DNA from 3 places in the Pseudarthrobacter sp. L1SW genome. Region 3 is predicted to be linked to each of the others. Evidence: riboswitches for the same ligand, from Rfam matches in the RefSeq annotation. Region 3 holds a riboswitch; each other region holds the start of a gene.
What was found. Region 3 has a riboswitch for cyclic di-AMP ahead of KTR40_RS03930 (M23 family metallopeptidase). Riboswitches for the same ligand answer to the same signal wherever they lie in the genome.
Positions count from the first base shown of each region.

Region 1: it holds a riboswitch for cyclic di-AMP, as region 3 does, so the genes downstream of both, KTR40_RS03350 (hypothetical protein) here and KTR40_RS03930 (M23 family metallopeptidase) in region 3, are expected to answer to the same signal.
Region 2: it holds a riboswitch for cyclic di-AMP, as region 3 does, so the genes downstream of both, KTR40_RS10125 (LysM peptidoglycan-binding domain-containing protein) here and KTR40_RS03930 (M23 family metallopeptidase) in region 3, are expected to answer to the same signal.

Region 1 is NZ_CP078079.1:692,641-698,905, reverse strand. Features, by position in the region: gene KTR40_RS03365 (winged helix-turn-helix domain-containing protein) at 265-1,131, opposite strand; gene KTR40_RS03360 (response regulator transcription factor) at 1,857-2,597, shown strand; gene KTR40_RS03355 (HAMP domain-containing sensor histidine kinase) at 2,605-4,128, shown strand; cyclic di-AMP (ydaO/yuaA leader) riboswitch at 4,224-4,384, shown strand; gene KTR40_RS03350 (hypothetical protein) at 4,390-5,103, shown strand; gene KTR40_RS03345 (glyoxalase superfamily protein) at 5,100-5,504, opposite strand; gene upp (uracil phosphoribosyltransferase) at 5,551-6,186, opposite strand; gene KTR40_RS03335 (phosphatase PAP2 family protein) at 6,199-6,265, opposite strand, start outside.
Region 2 is NZ_CP078079.1:2,207,647-2,213,911, reverse strand. Features, by position in the region: gene KTR40_RS10150 (hypothetical protein) at 111-323, shown strand; gene KTR40_RS10145 (hypothetical protein) at 443-625, shown strand; gene KTR40_RS10140 (ribonuclease Z) at 693-1,697, shown strand; gene KTR40_RS10135 (hypothetical protein) at 1,694-1,840, shown strand; gene KTR40_RS10130 (YdiU family protein) at 1,837-3,312, shown strand; gene KTR40_RS10125 (LysM peptidoglycan-binding domain-containing protein) at 3,464-4,297, opposite strand; cyclic di-AMP (ydaO/yuaA leader) riboswitch at 4,301-4,494, opposite strand; gene KTR40_RS10120 (lytic transglycosylase domain-containing protein) at 4,850-6,190, shown strand; gene KTR40_RS10115 (TraR/DksA C4-type zinc finger protein) at 6,211-6,265, shown strand, end outside.
Region 3 is NZ_CP078079.1:824,769-831,033, reverse strand. Features, by position in the region: gene KTR40_RS03930 (M23 family metallopeptidase) at 67-888, opposite strand; cyclic di-AMP (ydaO/yuaA leader) riboswitch at 899-1,142, opposite strand; gene KTR40_RS03925 (metal-dependent transcriptional regulator) at 1,262-1,954, opposite strand; gene serC (phosphoserine transaminase) at 2,235-3,365, shown strand; gene KTR40_RS03915 (DUF3027 domain-containing protein) at 3,459-4,097, opposite strand; gene KTR40_RS03910 (cold-shock protein) at 4,104-4,487, opposite strand; gene KTR40_RS03905 (hypothetical protein) at 4,713-4,946, shown strand; gene KTR40_RS03900 (helicase-associated domain-containing protein) at 4,957-6,265, shown strand, end outside.

The sequences.
Region 1 (6,265 bases), 130 kb from region 3:
GCGGAAACTCAGGCCTCGCCACCAAAGCAGAGCTCAAAAGCGTGCCCACAGTGACGCGAGCCCCACCAGCCGCGGAGGCCCAGTGCCTGGAGAGGCCGGGACGCGCAACAGGTGGTGCCTGGGTCATGCCGGTCGCCGTAGCGCAGCGAGGCGTCCTGAAAGCGCCGTTGTTGCGTGAGGCACGAGCGCAGGCGCCGAAGGATGCCTCGCGAGAGCGAAGGCGACCAGCCCGGCAGGAGCAGGTCGCCTTCGCGCGAAAGTGAGTTAGATCGAGTATTCCGGAGCGGCCCAGACCACAACTTCGGGGTGCTCGTAGAACCGGTATCCCTGGCCGCGGACCGTGCGTACGGTATTGGCGAGGCGGCCCAGCTTGGAGCGCAGCCGGCGGATGTGGACGTCGATGGTGCGCTCGTTGGGGACCTCTTCGGCGTTGCGCCACAGGCCTTCCAGGAGCTCGTCGCGGCCCACGGTGCGGGTGCCGTTCTCCACCAGGTAGTTCAGGAGTTCGAACTCCTTGAACGTCAGGTTGAGCGACTCGCCGTCCAGGTGGACTTCGCGGCGGGCGAGGTCGATCAGGACACCGGACGGGCGTGGCTCCTGGGCCTGCGCGGGACGCGCGGCCTCAGTGCGCGGGCGGGTGTTGACGGTGGGGTCACCGAACGTGGAACGGACGACGTCGAGCGCGGAACCGGGGGTGCCTGCGGGAGCCACTGCGACGGCTGCGTAGCTTTCGGCTCCGGACACCAGCGACTGGGCGTAGGCACGGATCTCCTGGGCCAGCTTGGCGATGGATGTCCCGGCGGCTGCCGCGGTTTCCTCGTCGATGCCCATGTAGAGGACGAATCCGCGGGCAACGTTGTCATTGGCGACAGGACGGACGGCAGCCGGGCCGGCCACTACGGGGGTGGGGGCCGTCATCGGTGCAGCCTCCGCCGGCTGGACGGCGCGGAGCTGCCCGTAGGAATTGGGGTTGAAGCCCTGGGGCGCGTAGCCCTGGGCAGGAAAGCTGCTTCCGGAAGCAGAGGGAGCAAGGGCAGGGCGGGGGCCGAAACCGGGGCGGAGGCCGGAGGCCTGGCCCGCCTTGGCGGCGTTACGGACGGAGATGTGGACGTATCCGGATGCAACTGTCATGTTTGCTTACCTCAATGTGAATGGCCGTCATCACGGCCCGAATGCTGGGTTTCCCCGCAATGCGAACTGGGGAGGGGCGCCCGACGCTGGGCTGGGGGCGAATGCCTAAGAACTTCGGAGGGTGGGAAGGTCAGGCGTGCATTCGACAACAGCGCATGTCGGCAGCAGCGGATGTGCTGGGCCAATATTCTGCGGCTGCAGGTGCTGTTGAGTTCTTGTTCACATTGGAAGTGTGCAGCGTAACAATGACAACTTGCAAGTAACAATGGACCGGATCGTCCGCATTATGAGACGAATTGGGCTAATGTGCCGCAGATCACGATTCTGGCATAGCCGCAAAAATAACGCTTGTTATCCGTTACCAGCCGCCAACATGGCCGGACTGCAGAATGATATTCGACGGAACAGCGCTCAGGCGTCCACATATTCAACACCCGGACTGATAGGGAAATCCCACTCACCGCGCCGCTGGCGTGTCCAGCCGCCTCCAATTCCGGACAAGAAAATTTCCACGGACGGGCAGCAGAAGCCGGCGGCAGGGGTCTGCAAATGCCTGGCGGGCAATTCGGCAGCGGCAGCAAGGCGGCAGCAAGGTGGCAGCCGAAACAAGGCAGCAGCACCGCGGTACCGGCCGCTGCGGACGTTCAGCTCGCTAGGCTGGGATTCACAGCTTGGGCACAGGAACGCCATAGCCGGGCTTAAACCAATGATCGGAGAGTTGTTCCATGGCCACTTCGCACTCCATGACAAACAACCTCCCCAAGCTCACCCATCCGGGCGGTTCCCCCATCAGGGCGCTGGTGGTGGATGACGAACCCAGCCTCTCTGAACTCATGAGCATGGGCCTGCGCATGGCGGGCTGGTCAGTGGCGGTTGCCGCCGATGGTCCCGCAGCGGTGAAGCTGGCCAAGGACTTCCGCCCCGACGTCCTGGTCCTGGACGTCATGATTCCGGGGTTCGACGGCGTCGAGGTCCTGGGCCGGATCCGCGCCTTCGCGCCCGAGGTCCCCGCGCTCTTCCTGACTGCCAAGGATGCCGTCCAGGACAGGATCGTGGGCCTGGCTGCCGGCGGGGACGACTATGTCACCAAGCCGTTCAGCATGGAGGAAGTCCTGCTGCGGCTGCACCGGCTGGTCCAGCGGTCCGGCGTTGCCGCCATGGACACTGCCGAACTGGTGGTGGGAGACCTTGTGCTCAACGTCGACACCCGGGAGGTGACCCGCGCGGGCGAGGAGCTCCAGTTGACGGCCACCCAGTTCGAGCTGCTGCGCTACCTCATGGAAAACCCCAAGCGCGTCATCAGCAAGGCCCAGATCCTGGACCGGGTGTGGAATTACGACTTCGGCGGACAGGCAAACATCGTGGAGCTCTACATTTCCTACCTGCGCAAGAAATTGGATGCCGTGCACCCGCCCATGATCCACACCGTGCGGGGCGCCGGGTACGTCATCAAACCGGCGGAGTAGGCGCGCCATGACCTCCGTGCAGACGGCGGAGCCGCAGCGCCGGAGCTGGCTCAGGCCCAACACCTGGCATCTGCGGACCCGGCTCATCCTCCTGGCCATGGCGCTGCTGGTCGCCATCTGCGGTGCAGTGGGCGTGGTGAGCTATGCCTCCATGGACGCTTTCCTCACGCGCCAGCTGGACGAGCAGCTGGGCCAGGCCGCAGCCCGCTCCAACGATCCCGGCCGCCCTCCGTCCGGCGGCTTCAATGGCAGGGACCCCCTGGATTCCCGCGGCCAAAGCGTGGGAACGCTGAACGCCCGTATCCTCAACGGCCAGGTCAACAGCGCTGGCTTCCTCGCAGCGGATACCACCCGCTCCGCGCTGTCCACGGAGGACAAGCAGGTCCTGCTGGCATTGGCCACCGACGCCCGGCCTGTTGACCGCACGCTTTCAAACGGCGACTACCGGCTGGTCGCGGTCAAAACCAGTTTCGGCGACGTCCTGGTCACCGGGCTTCCCCTGGCGGCCAAGGAGAGCACGCTCACGTCCCTGGTCTGGACCTTCGTGGTTGTCTCGCTGGGCGGGTTGCTCCTGATCGGGCTCGCGGGCACGGTCCTGATCCGCCGCACTATGAAGCCCCTTGAGCAGCTCTCCGAGGTGGCCACGCGCGTTTCACAGTTGCCGCTGGATGCCGGTGAGGTAGCACTTGCTGTACGCGTACCGCCGTCGAACTCCAATCCCGGAACTGAGGTGGGCAGCGTGGGGCACGCACTGAACCTCATGCTGGACAACGTTGCCAATGCGTTGCAGGCGCGGCAGAAGAGCGAAACCAAGGTGCGGCAGTTCGTGGCTGACGCTTCCCATGAGCTGCGCACGCCGCTGACCGCAATCCGCGGCTACACCGAGCTGATGAGGATGACGGAAAACCTTACTGCGGACGGGGAGAAGTCGCTGGCGCGGGTCCAAAGCCAGTCGGAACGGATGACCGCCTTGGTGGAGGATCTCCTGCTGCTCGCGCGGCTTGATGAAGGCCAGCCGCTGAAGCTCAGCGAGGTGGACCTGACCCAGCTGGTGGTGGAAGGCGTCAGCGACGAAAAAGTCATGGCTCCCGGGCACACCTGGCGCCTGGAGCTTCCCGACGAGCCGGTGGTGGTCAAGGGGGATCCATCCCAGCTGCGGCAGGTGTTGATGAACCTGCTCTCCAACGCCCGCAAGCACACCCCTCCCGGCACCACGGTGGTCACGGGCGTGGGGAAAACGCCGGAGGGCGCCGCGGTGGTGACGGTAACGGACGACGGCGGCGGCATTCCGCCTGAGTTCGTGGACCACGTCTTCGCGCGGTTTGCCCGCGTAGACGCGGCCCGCGCGGGCACCGCCAACGTTGCCCTCGCCGCTGAGGGAACCAGCGGCCTGGGGTTGTCCATCGTCGAGTCCATCGTCGAGGCCCACGGCGGACGGGTAACGGTAACGTCGCAACCGGGCCACACGCAGTTCACCTTGCAGCTGCCCTTGTTCCGCGGAATGGCGCAAGGCGACGCGCCCTCGTCGTGATCCCCGTTACCAAAATGTGACTTTTGTCCTGCACTCCTGTACCGTCGATAGGGTGCGTTCCGCGATCGGACCGCATATCCCGGGTTGACGCCAAGCTCTGCCACTTCCCGGATTCCTCTTGAGCAACGGCAGAGGCGGGGGACCCACCGTCCCGGGCACTCAATGCCCTTGGGGTTAAGCCTGCACGTGTTTTATCCGTGCGGCCGGATGCCCTCATCCGAACCCGACAGCTAACTCCGCAGGTGTGAGAGGCGATCCATCATGTCAAAGTTCCTTGTAAAACCACGCCCGCTTTCAGGCTCCGACGCCAGCGCTCCGCGCGCAGCAGGCAAAATCCCGTCCTTCGGCCAGCGCGCCGCGATCCTGGCAGCGTCCTGCGCCCTCCTCGTTGGAGTCGGCGCCGCGGGCCAGGCCACTGACACCAGCGCCCGCGTGGCCGCCACTGAAGCGCAGGCCTCGGAGGCCCAGTCGAAGCTGAGCATGGAGCAGAGCGAAATCCGTGCCAACCCCGCGCCTGCCGCCCCGGCAGAGCCGATCAACGTTGTCCCGCAGGCCGCCGAACCGGCTCCAGCCCCGGCCGCGGAACCCGCGCCAGCTCCTGCGCCCGAGCCGGCACCTGCCCCGGCGCCCGAACCGGCACCCGAGCCCGCACCCGTCGTCGCGGTTAACGATCCCGCAGGCGCCCAAGCGTACGCTGCCGGTCAGCTGGCTTCCTATGGCTGGGCACCAGACCAGATGCAGTGCCTGCAGACCCTGTGGACCAAGGAATCGGACTGGACCACCACGGCCACCAACCCGAGCAGCGGCGCCTACGGCATCGTCCAGTCCCTGCCGGCTGAGAAGATGGCCAGCGCCGGCGCCGACTACCTCACCAACTACCGCACGCAGATCAACTGGGGCCTGGACTACATCCAGGAGCGCTACCAGTCCCCGTGTGGAGCACTGAACTTCCACTACGCCAATAACTGGTACTAAACCGAGGCAGCTTGCCCCTCGCGGTCCAGTACGTCCCGGCCCGGGATGTACTGGACCGCCCACCGGTTCCCGTCAGGGTCGGCGAAGTACACAAAATGGCCCCAGTCCTGCACGTCCACATCGCTGACCTCCACCCCGTTGGCCTTCAGCTGCGCATGGGCGGCCTGGATGTCATTGACCACGAGCTGCAGGTTTGAGCCTGTGCCGGGAGGCGCATCCGTGAGCCCTTCCCCAATGCAGATGGAGCAGGCAGACCCTGGCGGGGTCAGCTGCACGAACCTGATGGAGTCGCTGGGCCGCTCGTCGAAATCTGCGTTGAAGCCCACTTTGTTGACGTAGAAGTCTTTGGCGCGGTCCACATCGGACACGGGCACAAAAACGAGTTCCAGTTTCCAGTCCATGCGCACAGGCTAAGCCTTGTGTTGGGAAGCGGGAAAGGCTTGAGTCCTAGCCTGCGATGCCGTACAGCCGGTCGCCGGCGTCGCCGAGGCCGGGGACGATGTAGGACTTTTCGTTGAGCTTCTCGTCGATGGACGCCAGGACAATAGTGACGTTTGCGCCGGAGAGTTCTTCCTCCAGCTTGGCCAGGCCTTCCGGCGCGGCGAGCAGGCAGATGCACGTGACATCGGAGGCGCCGCGCTTGAACAGGAACTTGATGGCTTCGCGCAGTGTTCCGCCGGTGGCAAGCATGGGATCCAGCACGAAGATCTGCCGGTCGGTGAGATCCTCGGGGAGGCGCTCGGCGTAGGTGATGATGTCCAGGGTTTCCTCGTCACGGGCCATGCCCAGGAAGCCCACTTCAGCGGTTGGGACCAGCTTGGTCATGCCCTCCAGCATGCCCAGTCCCGCACGAAGGATGGGGACCACCAGTGGAGTGGGTTTGGTGAACGCCGTGCCCACGGTGGTGCTGACGGGGGTTTCGATGGTGACGGGCTCGGTGCGGACCTCTCGGGTGGCCTCGTAGGCGAGGAGGGTCACCAGCTCCTCCGTCAGCTGCCGGAAAACCGGGGACGGGGTGTTTTTGTCCCGGAGGACGGTGAGCTTATGGGCGACCAGCGGGTGGTCAACAACGAGAGTGCGCATGGGTCAAAACTATCACCCGGCATTACCCTCGCCCCGGTCGGTGTGCCGCCCGTCATGGTGCACCGCGTCGGCCACTACA
Region 2 (6,265 bases), 1.4 Mb from region 3:
GCCTAAATCCGTTGTCCTTTCCCACGGGCTACCGGTCCCCCCGCACCTGGCACCTCCGCTGCTGGGCATCCCTGCGACGAGGCCCAAGATCCAAATTGGGAGGAGTTTCAATGGATACAGGGGCCGTCCTGGCCTTCATCGGAGGTTATTTTGCGGCAGCAGTAGGGGTATTCCTCCTGTATTCGCCGGTTATTGTCCTGGTGCTCGCGTTGCTGGTTACGGCGGGCCTGCTGCGGCTTTTGGCCTGGCCCTTCCTCTACCTGGTCCGCAAATTGCGCCGGAAGCCTGGTCCGCCGCAGGACGGATCGTGGCTCCTCCACTGAGCCAGCACCATTCCCCAAGGCTCTTCCGCTGCTTCCTCCGGCTTCAGCCAAACTGCGCTAAAATGATAAGCAGGCTGATGAATATCGGTTGGCAGGATCAACACTGAAGGAGTTTTCACATGAACTTGGGAAGCATGATCAGGAATGCCGCTGGACGATTCTCCGGCAGGACCGGGACCGCCGGAACACCGCGCCGGACCGGACTGAACGCCACGGGCCGGGCGGCCGGCACAACGGGGGCCGCAGGAGCCAGGCCCGGTGGCGTGGCCGGCAAAATCATGGGGATGCTCCGGCGGCGCTAGGCCGTCCGGCAACCATAAAAAGCAGGTCCCGGACTCGTCCGGAACCTGCTTTTTGGTCCCATCTGCCATGCGTGAACTCACCATCCTGGGTACGGCCTCCCAGGTCCCCACCCGGACCAGGAACCACAACGGCTACCTTCTGCGCTGGGACGGGGAGGGCTTCCTCTTTGACCCGGGCGAGGGAACACAGCGCCAAATGATCCATGCGGGCGTCCCGGCCAGCCAGATCACCCGCATCTGCCTTACCCACGTCCATGGAGACCACTGTTTTGGGCTGCCGGGAGTGTTGTCCCGTATGGCCCTGGACGGCGTGGCGCACCCCGTCCACCTCCACTACCCGTCATCCGGCGAGGACGTGGTCCGCGCCCTCGTGTCCGTCAGTTCACCGGGAATCGACCTCAGGCTGCAGCCCCACGGCGGAAGCGGTGCGGTGTCCGAAGGCCTGGACGTCCGGCCGCTGAAGCACCGCATCGAGACCTACGGCTACCGGCTGGCGGAACCGGACGGCCGCACCCTCCTGCCGGAGCGCCTCGCCACAGCAGGAATAGCGGGCCCCGCGATCGGCCGCCTGCAGCGCGAAGGCAACCTTGCCGGTGTCCGCCTCAACGACGTCAGTATTCCGCGGCCAGGCCAGCGCTTCGCTTTCGTGATGGACACAGCGCCCTGCCCGGGCGCCGAAGAGCTGGCCGACGGCGCCGACCTCCTTGTTGCGGAGGCCACCTTCAGCGATGACGACGCCGGGCTGGCGCGCCAGTACCGCCACCTCACCGCCGGGCAGGCAGGGGAACTTGCTGCGGGGGCGGGCGCTGGGACCCTCGTGCTGACGCATTTTTCCGCGCGGTACGGCGACGACGCCGGACCGCTGGCGGCCCAGGCCAGGGCCCGCGCGGGGGACACCACCGTCATCGCCGCGCAGGACCTGCAGCGCGTGCCCTTTCCCCGGCGGCGCACCTGGCCCGGGACCCGCTCCACTGCGCCTGAACAGTCCACCGCGCGTGAACGGTCCACTGCACCGGAACCCTCCGCTGCACCAGGGCCACGCCATTCAACAACCCCTGGAGGTCACCCATGAACGCCGCTTCCGACGAACTGCCCGGTGTCACCGCCCACGGCAAGGAACCCACCCTCACCCGTGTGCCTGGCCTGCCGGCGTCCGTCGTCGCCGGTTCTGCCGTCCACCGCCGGACAGACGGCGGAGATAGGGTTAACCCATGACTGCTGCAGCAGAATCAACTGTCGCCTTCGAAGGCCGTTTTGCCCGCGAACTAACCGAGCTGGCCGTTCCGTGGCAGGCGGAGGAAGCGCCGGATCCCGAGCTGCTGGTCCTCAATGACTCCCTGGCCGAGGAGCTGGGGCTGGCGCCCGACTATCTGCGGACGCCGGAAGGTGTGCGCCTCCTGCTGGGCAACTACGTTCCGCCGGGCGCCACCCCCGTTGCGCAGGCATACGCAGGGCACCAGTTCGGCGGCTACTCGCCACTGCTCGGCGACGGCCGGGCGCTGCTGCTGGGCGAACTTGTTGGCGACGGCGGGCGCCTGCGGGATGTGCACCTGAAGGGTTCCGGCCGCACACCTTTTGCCCGTGCGGGTGACGGCCGTGCCGTCATCGGGCCCATGCTGCGGGAGTACCTGGTCAGTGAGGCCATGCATGCCCTGGCCATTCCCACCACGCGCGCCCTCGCTGTCGTGGCCACGGGACGGCCGGTGCGGCGGGACACGATGCTGCCCGGTGCAGTCCTGGCCCGGGTGGCCAGCAGCCACCTCCGGGTAGGCAGCTTCCAATACGCCCGGGCCACCGAGAACATGGACCTGCTGCGCCGCTTGGCGGACCATGCCATCAGCAGGCACCACCCTGGGGCAGCCCGCTCCGAACACCCCTATCTTGCACTGTTCGAGGCAGTGGTGGCTGCCCAGGCAGACCTGGTGGCCAAGTGGATGCTGGTGGGCTTTGTCCACGGGGTCATGAACACGGACAACATGACCATCTCCGGGGAAACCATCGACTACGGGCCCTGCGCTTTTATGGACGCATTTGATCCCGCCGCCGTGTACAGTTCCATCGATGTGGGCGGCCGCTATGCCTACGCGAACCAGCCCGTGGTTGCTGAGTGGAACCTGGCCCGGCTCGCGGAGGCCATGCTGCCGCTCTTCAACGAAGACCAGGAACAGGCTGTCGGCCCCGCCGTGGAGGCCCTGGGCAAATTCCGCGGCCAGTACAGCGATGCCTGGTTCAACGGCATGAAGGCAAAGATTGGATTGCCGGCAGGCTTGGCCGGGACGCCCGAAGGGGACGCGGCGTCGGACCTGGTGGACGGCGTGATCGGCCTGCTGAAAGATGGGCCGGTTGATTACACGCGGTTCTTCCGGAACCTTGGCCAAGCGGCCCGGGGCAATTCCAGGACTGTCCGCGGTATGGTGCTGGACCTCGCGGCTTTCGACGCCTGGGCTGAACGCTGGACCGCGTTGAAGCCCGACGCCGAACTCATGGACAGCGTGAACCCCGCCTACATCCCCAGGAACCACCTGGTGGAGGAAGCGCTGGCCGCCGCCACCGAGGGGGATCTTGGCCCGTTCAACCGGATGCTTGAGGCTGTCAGGTCCCCGTTCCGGGAGCGCGAGGGGCTGGAACGCTACACGGAGGGACCGCCCGAGGACTTCGGCAAATACCTGACCTTCTGCGGCACCTAGCGGCTGCGGGGCAACAGGACGCCCAGGAGGCCTCACCGGAAATGGACAGGGGCGGCAGCCGGTAAACCCGGCTGCCGCCCCTGTGTGCACGGCGGGCCTGCCGCTACTAGCAGGACATGCCGCTACTAGCAGGACGTGCCGCTGCCGCTGGTTACGCTACGCGGACAAAGGATGCGCCGCTCAGCCAGCTGATGGAGTGCACAGCGGTCTGGTTGCCGTTTACGCCGCCGCTGACAACCTGGCCGTCACCGGCGTAGACGCCCACATGGCCGGCGGTGATCACCAGGTCACCGGGGGCGGGGGAGCCCACGGTGGAGCCGTACTGGTAGAACTGGCCGGGGGCCAGGTCGCCTACGGACTTGCCAACAGAACGCAGGGCCTCTTCAACCATGGCGGTGCAGTCCTGGATCTGGCCCACCTGGCTGTAGGCGTTGGCCAGGATAGCTGCGCCGGTGCCCGTGCCGGTGCTGGCGGACGCGTAGGACAGGTTCATCCCCGTGTTGGCCGGTGCGGTGGCAGCAGCGGTCTGGACCGGAGCCGGTGCCGGTGCGGCGGCCGGAGCCGCCGGGGCGTAGCCTGCAGCCGGGATCTGGATCTGGTCGCCGGGGTAGATGACCGCAGAAATGGCCAGTCCGTTGGCGGCCAGGACATCGTTGAGGGTGACGCCGTAGGCGGCCGAGATGGCGCCGAGTGTGTCCCCGGATACAACCGTGTGGACGGTACCGGCTGCGGCGGCGGGGGCAGCAACTGCTGCTGCCGGCGCGGCCGAGGCCTGGACGTTAGTGGTCTCGGTGGTGTCCGGACCGGTCACACCGGCGTGCGCCGGGGCGCCGACGCCGAAGGCAATGCCGGATGCGGCTGCCACGGCGAGTGCCGGGCGGCCCAGGGTCCTGGCTTGGGACTTGGCCGAAACGGCCAGTCCTTCGAGGATGATGGAGCGGGCCGGAGTCGCGCGGTGACGGGCGGTGGTGGAATTTTTTGACACAGTAGATCGCCTCTCCCATGCCTGCGGGGTGAGCTGTCGGGTTCGGGTTGGAGATACCCGGCCGGGAGCAACTCCGAAAAGGAACGGAGGCGCTAGCGACTTAACCCCAAGGCCTCAAAGAGGCCGTGGAAACTTGGTTCCCCCGTCCCTGCCAGCTGGAAAGCGATTGGTTCCCGGGTCAGCGGCAGGGCTCGGCAAGCTGAGGGGAATGTCCCGCGTGGGAGGGACACCTGAAGACCATAACCCGGCCCGGCTCCGATTGTCACATTTGGGTAACATGCGAGGCTGTCCTCTCGGTTTACGCCATCGAATCGACTCTTCCTTGCTCCTGCGCTGACCTCGGAAGATGCGGGCGGTACGCGAAGGAAGATGGAATCGTCACAGAGTCATAAACCGTGGGGCGGATGACCTTGCCGTGGACCGCCTTTGGAGGTTCCCTTCGTGGCCGGCCCGGGCGCTCAGCTCGGATGTAATGGGGGAGTGTCTCCGCTGTATAACGATGCAGGCCGCTCATCCTTAAAGTGAAGGTTGAGGCCGGTAAGCTTCGGAACTATGTCGCGTTTCGTTACACATGCCCGGCACGTCCTGCCGGGGGTACTGTTGGCTGCCGCCCTCGCCGGCAGTGTTTGGCTGCCTCCCGCCGGCGCGGCAGAAGGCCTTCCGCCTGGTGATTACCCCTCGTGGGAGGACGTGCAGCGGGCCAAGCTGACCGAGGCCGGTACGGCAGCGGAGATCGGTAGGATCACCGGCCTTTTGGACGGGCTGCAGGCGCAGTCGGAGGCGTTGGGCACCGCAGCCGTAGTGTCCGCCGCCGAGTCCGCAGCGGCTGACGCCGTCCTGGCAGCGTCCACCGCAAGGGTAGGGGCCCTGGCGGAACAGGCGGGGCAGGCCAACGCCGAATTCGTCCGCCACAATAGGGACATCGGAGCCTTGGCCGTCCAGTCCTACAAGACCGGCGGCACGAACATGGGGTTCTTCGTGGCGCTGGACGCGATCGAGAACAACAACGTCCACGGGCTCAATCTGGTCCAGCTGGTGGGCGGCAAAACGGCGGGGCTTGTGGACAAGGCCGCCGCCGCGGGGAGGATCACCGCTTCTTTGGCCGACCAGGAGAAGGCCGCCCGGGCCGAGCGTGAACGGCTGGCCGGCGAGGCGGCGGAGAAGCTTGCGGCGGCCCGCTCGGCCCAGGAAGCCATGGCCCGCCAGCTTGCCGAGGAGCAGCAGCGCAGCGAGGAACTGACCGGGCAATTGGCGTCCCTGAAGGGCACGACGGCGGCCGTTGAGGCCGAATTCCGGCGCGGCCAGGCTGCGCTGGCCACATACCAGGCGGCGCAGGACGCGAAGCGGGCGGCGGCCGAGGAAGACGTGCGACGACGGGCGGCCGCAGCCGCCGCGGCGGCAAAGGTGCAACCTTCCGCCGCTCCCGCTCCGGCGCGTCCGGCTCCTGCCCAGCCGGCACCCCCAAACCCTCCAGCCGGTAACCCTGCGCCGGCGAATCCTGCCCCGCCTGCCCCCGCTCCGCCGCCCGCCGCACCGCCCAGCCCGCCCGCCGTCGTCGTTCCCTCTGCTCCTGCAGGTGCGGTCAACGATCCTGCCGGCGCCAAGAGCTACGCCTCGGGCAGGCTGGGGGCCTACGGCTGGGGATCGGACCAGTTCCTCTGCCTTGCCCAGCTGTGGACCAAGGAATCGAACTGGCTGACCACGGCCACCAACCCGTACTCCGGGGCCTACGGCATTCCACAGGCGCTGCCGCCGGGCAAATACTCCAGCGCCGGCAGTGACTGGCTGACCAGCTACCGTACGCAGATCGAGTGGGGCCTGGGTTACATCCGCGAGCGGTACGGCTCCCCGTGCTCGGCGTGGAACCACTCCGTAGCCAAGAACTGGTACTGACACCGCGCTAGGCTTTTCCCATGCCTGATTTCGAAAGGTTCCGCGTCCTCCTCGAGGAGGAACGGAAGCGGAAGG
Region 3 (6,265 bases):
TTTTGAGTGAATGTCACATTCAGGTCACGGCATGTCACGACGATCTGATAGTTCACCGTCATTTGACTAGAGCCAGCCGGTGGGATCGACTACTTCACCGTTGACCTGCACCTCGAAGTGGAGGTGGCAGCCAGTGGAGGCGCCCGTGGTCCCGCTGAGGGCAACAACGTCCCCGCGGGAGACCGTCTGCCCTTCCTTCACGCTGAAGGAGGAGAGGTGGTTGTACGTGGTTTCCAGTCCGTTGCCATGATCCACCACAACGCGGTTTCCGCCGCCGAACTGGTGCCAGCCCACGAAGGTCACCGTGCCGGTGGCGGCAGCGAGGACGGACGTGCCGCACTGGGCCACGTAGTCCTGGCCGCGGTGGAAGTCGCCTGAGCCGCCAGTAATGGGGCTGACGCGGTAGCCGAAGGGGGATGCCGTGGTCAGTGTGGCCAGCGGCGCGCCGAGGCTTCCGGCCGAGGCGGCCCGTGACACAGAGCCGGCGGACTGGGCACTGAGCAGCTGCTTGAGCTTGCCGTCCGGATCCGCCTGGGTGACGACGGCCGAGCGGCTGAAATCGATCTGGGCGCCGGCCTCCGCTGAGATCTGGGGCTGCGGAGTGACGGCTGAAGCTGCGACCGGCGTGACACCGGGAGCGTTGTTTGCCATCACGGGACTGGTGGCCGGCACTGTCACGGTCAATACCAGGCCTGTGGCGGCGAGTGCGATTCCGGCCTTTTGGCCGATCCCGCTGGCTGCCGCGAACTCGGTGACCTGGCGGAAGGGACCACGACGGCGGCGCGCATCACGGTGCGGATCGCGGGGGCGTTCCGTGGTGATGACTTCGACAACCCGCGGCGTCGCAGCGGGTACCGCGGCGCGGCGGCGTCCCCTGGGGGTCTGCATGGACAAGAAGGGTTCCTCTCTGGAAAGCCTGCGAAGTTAGCTGTCGGATTCGGGTCAGAGAGTTCAAAGACCCGGTCCGCCGTAAGCAAGCTTCGGCACAGGAGGTATCCACGGAGGATCCTTCACTGGAAGAGGCTTGCTGCTGACGGACTTCACCCCAAGGCAGTCCCCCGGCTGCCGCTTGTGGTTCCCCCGCCTCTGCCAGTAATGACTCGTGCACCTGGTCCGCTGGCAGAGCTCGGCTCCGGATCAGGTAACGCTTTAGTATCAACGCTTGGGTTTAACTATAGGGCCATAAGTCCCAAAGTAACAATTCCGTTATCTTTGCGTAACCGGCGCCCAATGGGGTAGCCCGGAGGGCCCCAAGCCGCCCCTAGCGTACGGCCACGAAGACGTGCGCCGCGACTTCGGGCGGCAGTTCCAGGGCCCCTTCGATGCCCGGGACGCGGACCGAGATGTACTCCCCCACCCGCTCCAGCGATACGGAGGCGCCGGGCCGGATTCCGCCCTCATCCAGCTGGACCAGCAGCTCGGGTTCCACCTGGATCGGCTCAGCCAAGCGGCTAACGGTCACTTCCGAGGCCGGGCCATAGGACTTCATGGCCTCAAGCAGGCTGACGGCCGCGTCCGCGGAGGCCTGCGCCTGGCCGCCAAGGGCCGCCAGGCCGGGGATGGGGTTGCCGTACGGGGACTCGGTGGGGTGGTTCAGCATTTCGTAGATGCGCCGTTCCACCCGCTCGCTCATCACGTGCTCCCAGCGGCAGGCTTCATCATGGACGTAGGCCCAGTCCAGGCCAATGACGTCGGCAAGGAGCCGCTCGGCCAGCCGGTGCTTCCGCATGACTTCCGTGGCGCGCTTCCGTCCCACTTCCGTAAGTTCAAGGTGCCGGTCCCCCGAAACCACCACCAGCCCGTCCCGTTCCATCCGGCCGATGGTCTGTGACACAGTGGGCCCGGAGTGGCGCAGCCGCTCCGCAATCCGGGCGCGGAGGGCTACGATGTTTTCTTCCTCAAGCTCCAAGATGGTCCGAAGGTACATCTCCGTAGTGTCGATCAGATCCGTCATCCAGCTCAGCTCCTCGAGCGCAGTACCTTGCGTTGTCCCACCGTACCGCCTTCACATGCGGCGTGGTCCGTTGGAAAGCTTAGCCTATTTTGAGTTTGTCCGAATAGTTGACGGCGAGGGCGGGCCCTGTCTCAATGTCTGGACTATGACGGTCCAGGTTCCCGCTGAAACAGCTGTTCGGGCAGAATAAGGGAGGGCCCGGGTCACAGTCGCCGCCGACTGCCTGCCGTCCACCATCCGTCCGGACCAACAGCCCGTCCACGCCGAAATTGGAGCACCTGTGAGCGAAAACAGCATCACTATTCCCGCCGACCTCCTGCCCCAGGACGGGCGGTTCGGCGCCGGTCCGTCCAAGGTCCGGCAGGAGCAGATCGATGCTTTGTCCGCCGCATCGAAGACCATCCTGGGAACGTCCCACCGGCAGGCCCCCGTCAAGAACCTGGTGGGATCTGTACGCGAAGGCCTCAGCCAGTTCTTCCGCGCACCCGAAGGCTATGAAGTGGTGCTGGGCGTCGGCGGCTCCACGGCGTTCTGGGACATCGCCAGCTTCGGCCTGGTGGAGAAGAAGGCCCAGCACCTCTCGTTCGGTGAATTCGGCTCGAAATTCGCCGCGGCCACCAACAAGGCGCCGTTCCTGGATGCCTCCTCCATCATCAAATCCGAGCCTGGCACCCGCCCGGCCGCACAGGCTGAGGCGGGCGTTGACGCCTACGCCTGGCCGCAGAATGAGACGTCCACCGGCGTTTCCGCCCCCGTGAAGCGCGTGGCAGGAGCGGATGAGGGCGCCCTGGTCCTTGTGGACGCGACGTCGGCTGCCGGCGGCCTGGACGTCGACGTGGCGGAGAGCGACGTCTACTACTTCGCCCCGCAGAAGAACTTTGCCTCCGACGGCGGGCTCTGGCTTGGCCTGTTCTCCCCTGCTGCCCTGGAACGCGCGGCGCGGATCAAGGCCACGGGCCGCTGGATCCCGGACTTCCTGGACCTCCAGACAGCCATTGACAACTCCCGCCTGAACCAGACGTACAACACCCCGTCACTGTCCACCCTGGTGACCCTGGACGCCCAGGTGCAGTGGCTGAACGGGAACGGCGGCCTGGACTTCGCTGCGGCGCGGACTGCTGATTCCGCCGGACGCATTTACAGCTGGGCCGAGACCTCCGAATTCGCTACGCCGTTCGTCGCAAACCCGGACGAGCGCTCCAACGTCATCGCCACGATCGACTTCGATGATTCCGTGGACGCAGCAGTGGTGGCCAAGGTCCTGCGCGCCAACGGCATCGTGGACACCGAGCCGTACCGGAAGCTGGGGCGCAACCAACTGCGCATCGCCACGTTCGTGGCCATCGAGCCATCCGATGTCTCCGCCCTGCTGGCCAGCATCGACTACGTGGTGGGCGAACTGCGCAAGTAGGACTGCGCAAGCAGCGGAAGTGCCTTAACGTACGACGGCTAACGTACGACGGCGCCGCCCGGGATCATCCCGGACGGCGCCGTTCGTGTGTGGTCAGTAAGTCCGTGCGTCGTCGTCAGGCTGCCCGTCGTCGTCCGGCTGCCCGTCGTCGTCAGGCTGCCCGTCGTCGTCAGGCTCCCCGCCCCCGGGCACCTGGCCCTGTTCAGGTTCCTGTGCCTGGGCTGGTTCCTGGCCCTGTTCATGTTCCTGTGCCTGGGCTGGTTCCCGGGTCTGTTCGGGTTCCTGCTCGTCCTCGGGGCGGACGCGTTCTGCCCACGGCACCCACTCCGGGGCAAGGATCGAATCTTCCGACGGCAGCAGGCCGAGTTCGTTGACCGTGACCACCTTGGAGCGGGAGTTGCGGGTCAGCACCGCATACCATTGCCAGCCCAGGTAGCCCGGCAGCCTGGACTCAAACAGATGGGTCACCAGGCGGTCGCCTTCGCTTTTCGCCGCGAGGTGCTGGCCGATTGTTGCCGCCGGCGTGATGCCCTCGATGGCGGTGCGGGCCGTGTCCACGGCTGCAGCCAGGAAGGCATCGGGCTTCCCCGTCCGCCACACCGGAACTCCCGCGCGGCGCCTGGACACGGCCTTAGCCCCCGCAGCTGCAGGGTTGGCAACGGCAGCACCCCCCGCCGTCGGACCGTCCTGGTCCGGGGCGGCCGGCACCGGCTGTTCAGCTTCCGGGTTCATCGGCGCCTAAACGTCCAGCTCGTCGGCAACCTTACGCAGGGCCGCGGCGATGGCCTTGCCCTTGTTGCCTTCCGGGTACTTGCCGGCGGAGAGCGTTCCGGAGAGATTGTCCAGCACGGTCACCAGGTCCTGGACCAGCGGGGCGAGTTCCTTGGCGTTCGGCCGTTTGGCCTTGGCGATCGAGGGCGTCTTGTCCAGCACGCGCAGCCCCAGGGCCTGGGCGCCCTTGCGCCCATCAGCTACCCCGAATTCAACCCGGGTGCCGGCCTTGAGCTCTGTTACGCCTTCGGGCAGCGACGATTTGGGCAGGAATACCTCCTGGCCGTCTTCGCCTGCGAGGAACCCGAAGCCCTTGTCCTTGTCATACCACTTGACCTTGCCGGTAGGCACGTAATCAACCTTCTTCGTTCTGACGTCTTCTGACACGGCCAGCCCTCACCGCATCCGCATTGCTGTGCGGGTTTAGGGCATGACGGCTGTAACCGTGTTGGTCTATCCCTCAAGGTTATCCTGCCCGCCGCCCTATTCATGCTTTCAATGGCTCCGTGCAGCCTTCCGGCGGCACCCTCCAACACCATTCACTCCCGACGCTGCAGGAGCGGTAGCGTTACGTCCATGACACCCTCGCGCTACCGGCGTGCCCTGATGATCCTCGCCGCGGCTGTCGCCGTGCTTTCCCTGGTGGCGGTAGGCGCCGTGATGGCCCTTGCCTTCGCCGGCTCCGTGGCTCCGGCCTGGGTCACCTACACGGCGCTGTACGGCCTGCCCCTGGCCTTCCTCCTGATGCTCTTCCTGGTTCTGGACAGCGTTGCCGGGCGCCGCCGGGCAGGAAACGCGGACCGGCGGTAACGTTGGACTGATGTCCCTCATTCGTGCGTTGAGCAAGGAGCTGGAGGCACGCAGCGACGATTCACTGCGTGCGCTGTTCGATGCGCGGCCGGACCTCATCTCGCCCCCTGTTCCGGACTTCCCTGCCCTTGCCGCCCGGGCAAGTGCCAGGCTCAGCGTGCAGCGGGCGCTTGAACGCCTCAACCGGCCGCAGATGCAGGTCCTCGAAACCCTCCACCTGTGCACCAATACGGATACCGGCCACAGCGCGTCCGCTTCCGGGCTCCGCAAGATGATTTCCGGATCGTCGGCAGCCTCTGTGGAGCGGATCCTTCATTCGCTGCAGGAACTTGCTCTGGTGCACCGCGCCGAGCCGCCGCACGGCACCCCCGCGTCCGCGGCGAAACAGCACTACTACCTCCCGGTGGGTTCGCTGAAGGACGTGGTGGGCATCTATCCCGCCGGGCTGGGCAGGAGCTACACCGAACTGGTCCGCCTCCAGCCGGCCTTCGCCCAGCGCGCCGTGCAGCTGGTGTCCGAGCTGCACCGCAGCGGTGTAGCCATCCACGATGCCACCACGCCAATGGAGGCAGCGCTCGCGCTGCAACACTGGACGTCCTCCCCGGAGGCCCTCCAGAGTATTCTGGCCACCGCCCCGGAGCGGACGACGGCGCTGCTCGCCAGGTTCCGGAACTGGGCCATGGGTGCCGTCCCCCAGGCGCAACGGAAGGCCTCAATCACCACGGAAGGATCCGACGTCGGGCCCGTGGACTGGCTCCTTGCGCGCGGCCTGCTGGTGCCGCTGGACGCGGCGCACGTCGAGCTGCCGCACAGCGTGGGGATCTCCCTGCGCGGCGGTGCGGTGATTGACGATTTCACGTTGTCGCCACCGGTCCCCCACCTCGGCCGGACCTCGGCGGCGCTGCGCAGGAACGCAGCCCTCAGTGCCATCTCGGAGACGCTGCGCCTGGTGGGCGATCTGCTCCACGCGGTAGGGGACCAGCCGCTGGCCACGCTCCGCAGCGGCGGAGTGGGGGTGCGCGAGATGAGGCGTTTGGCCGAACTGCTCCGGATCGACCTGCAGCACGCCGGGGTCCTGCTGGAGCTGTCCGCACTGGCCGGCCTCATTCGCCTGGACGTCGATTCCTCCTGCTGGGTCCAGCCTCCGCAGCTGGAATGGCTTATCCTCCCGCGGCAGGAACAGTGGCTCTGGCTGGTGAACGCCTGGCTGTCCAGCGAGCGCGTGCCGTCCCTGGTGGGCCAGCCCATCACCGGAACGCGGAACGCGCCGGCAGCACACCGTTCCGCCTCCGGAAGCACCATCATCGCGCTGTCAGCCG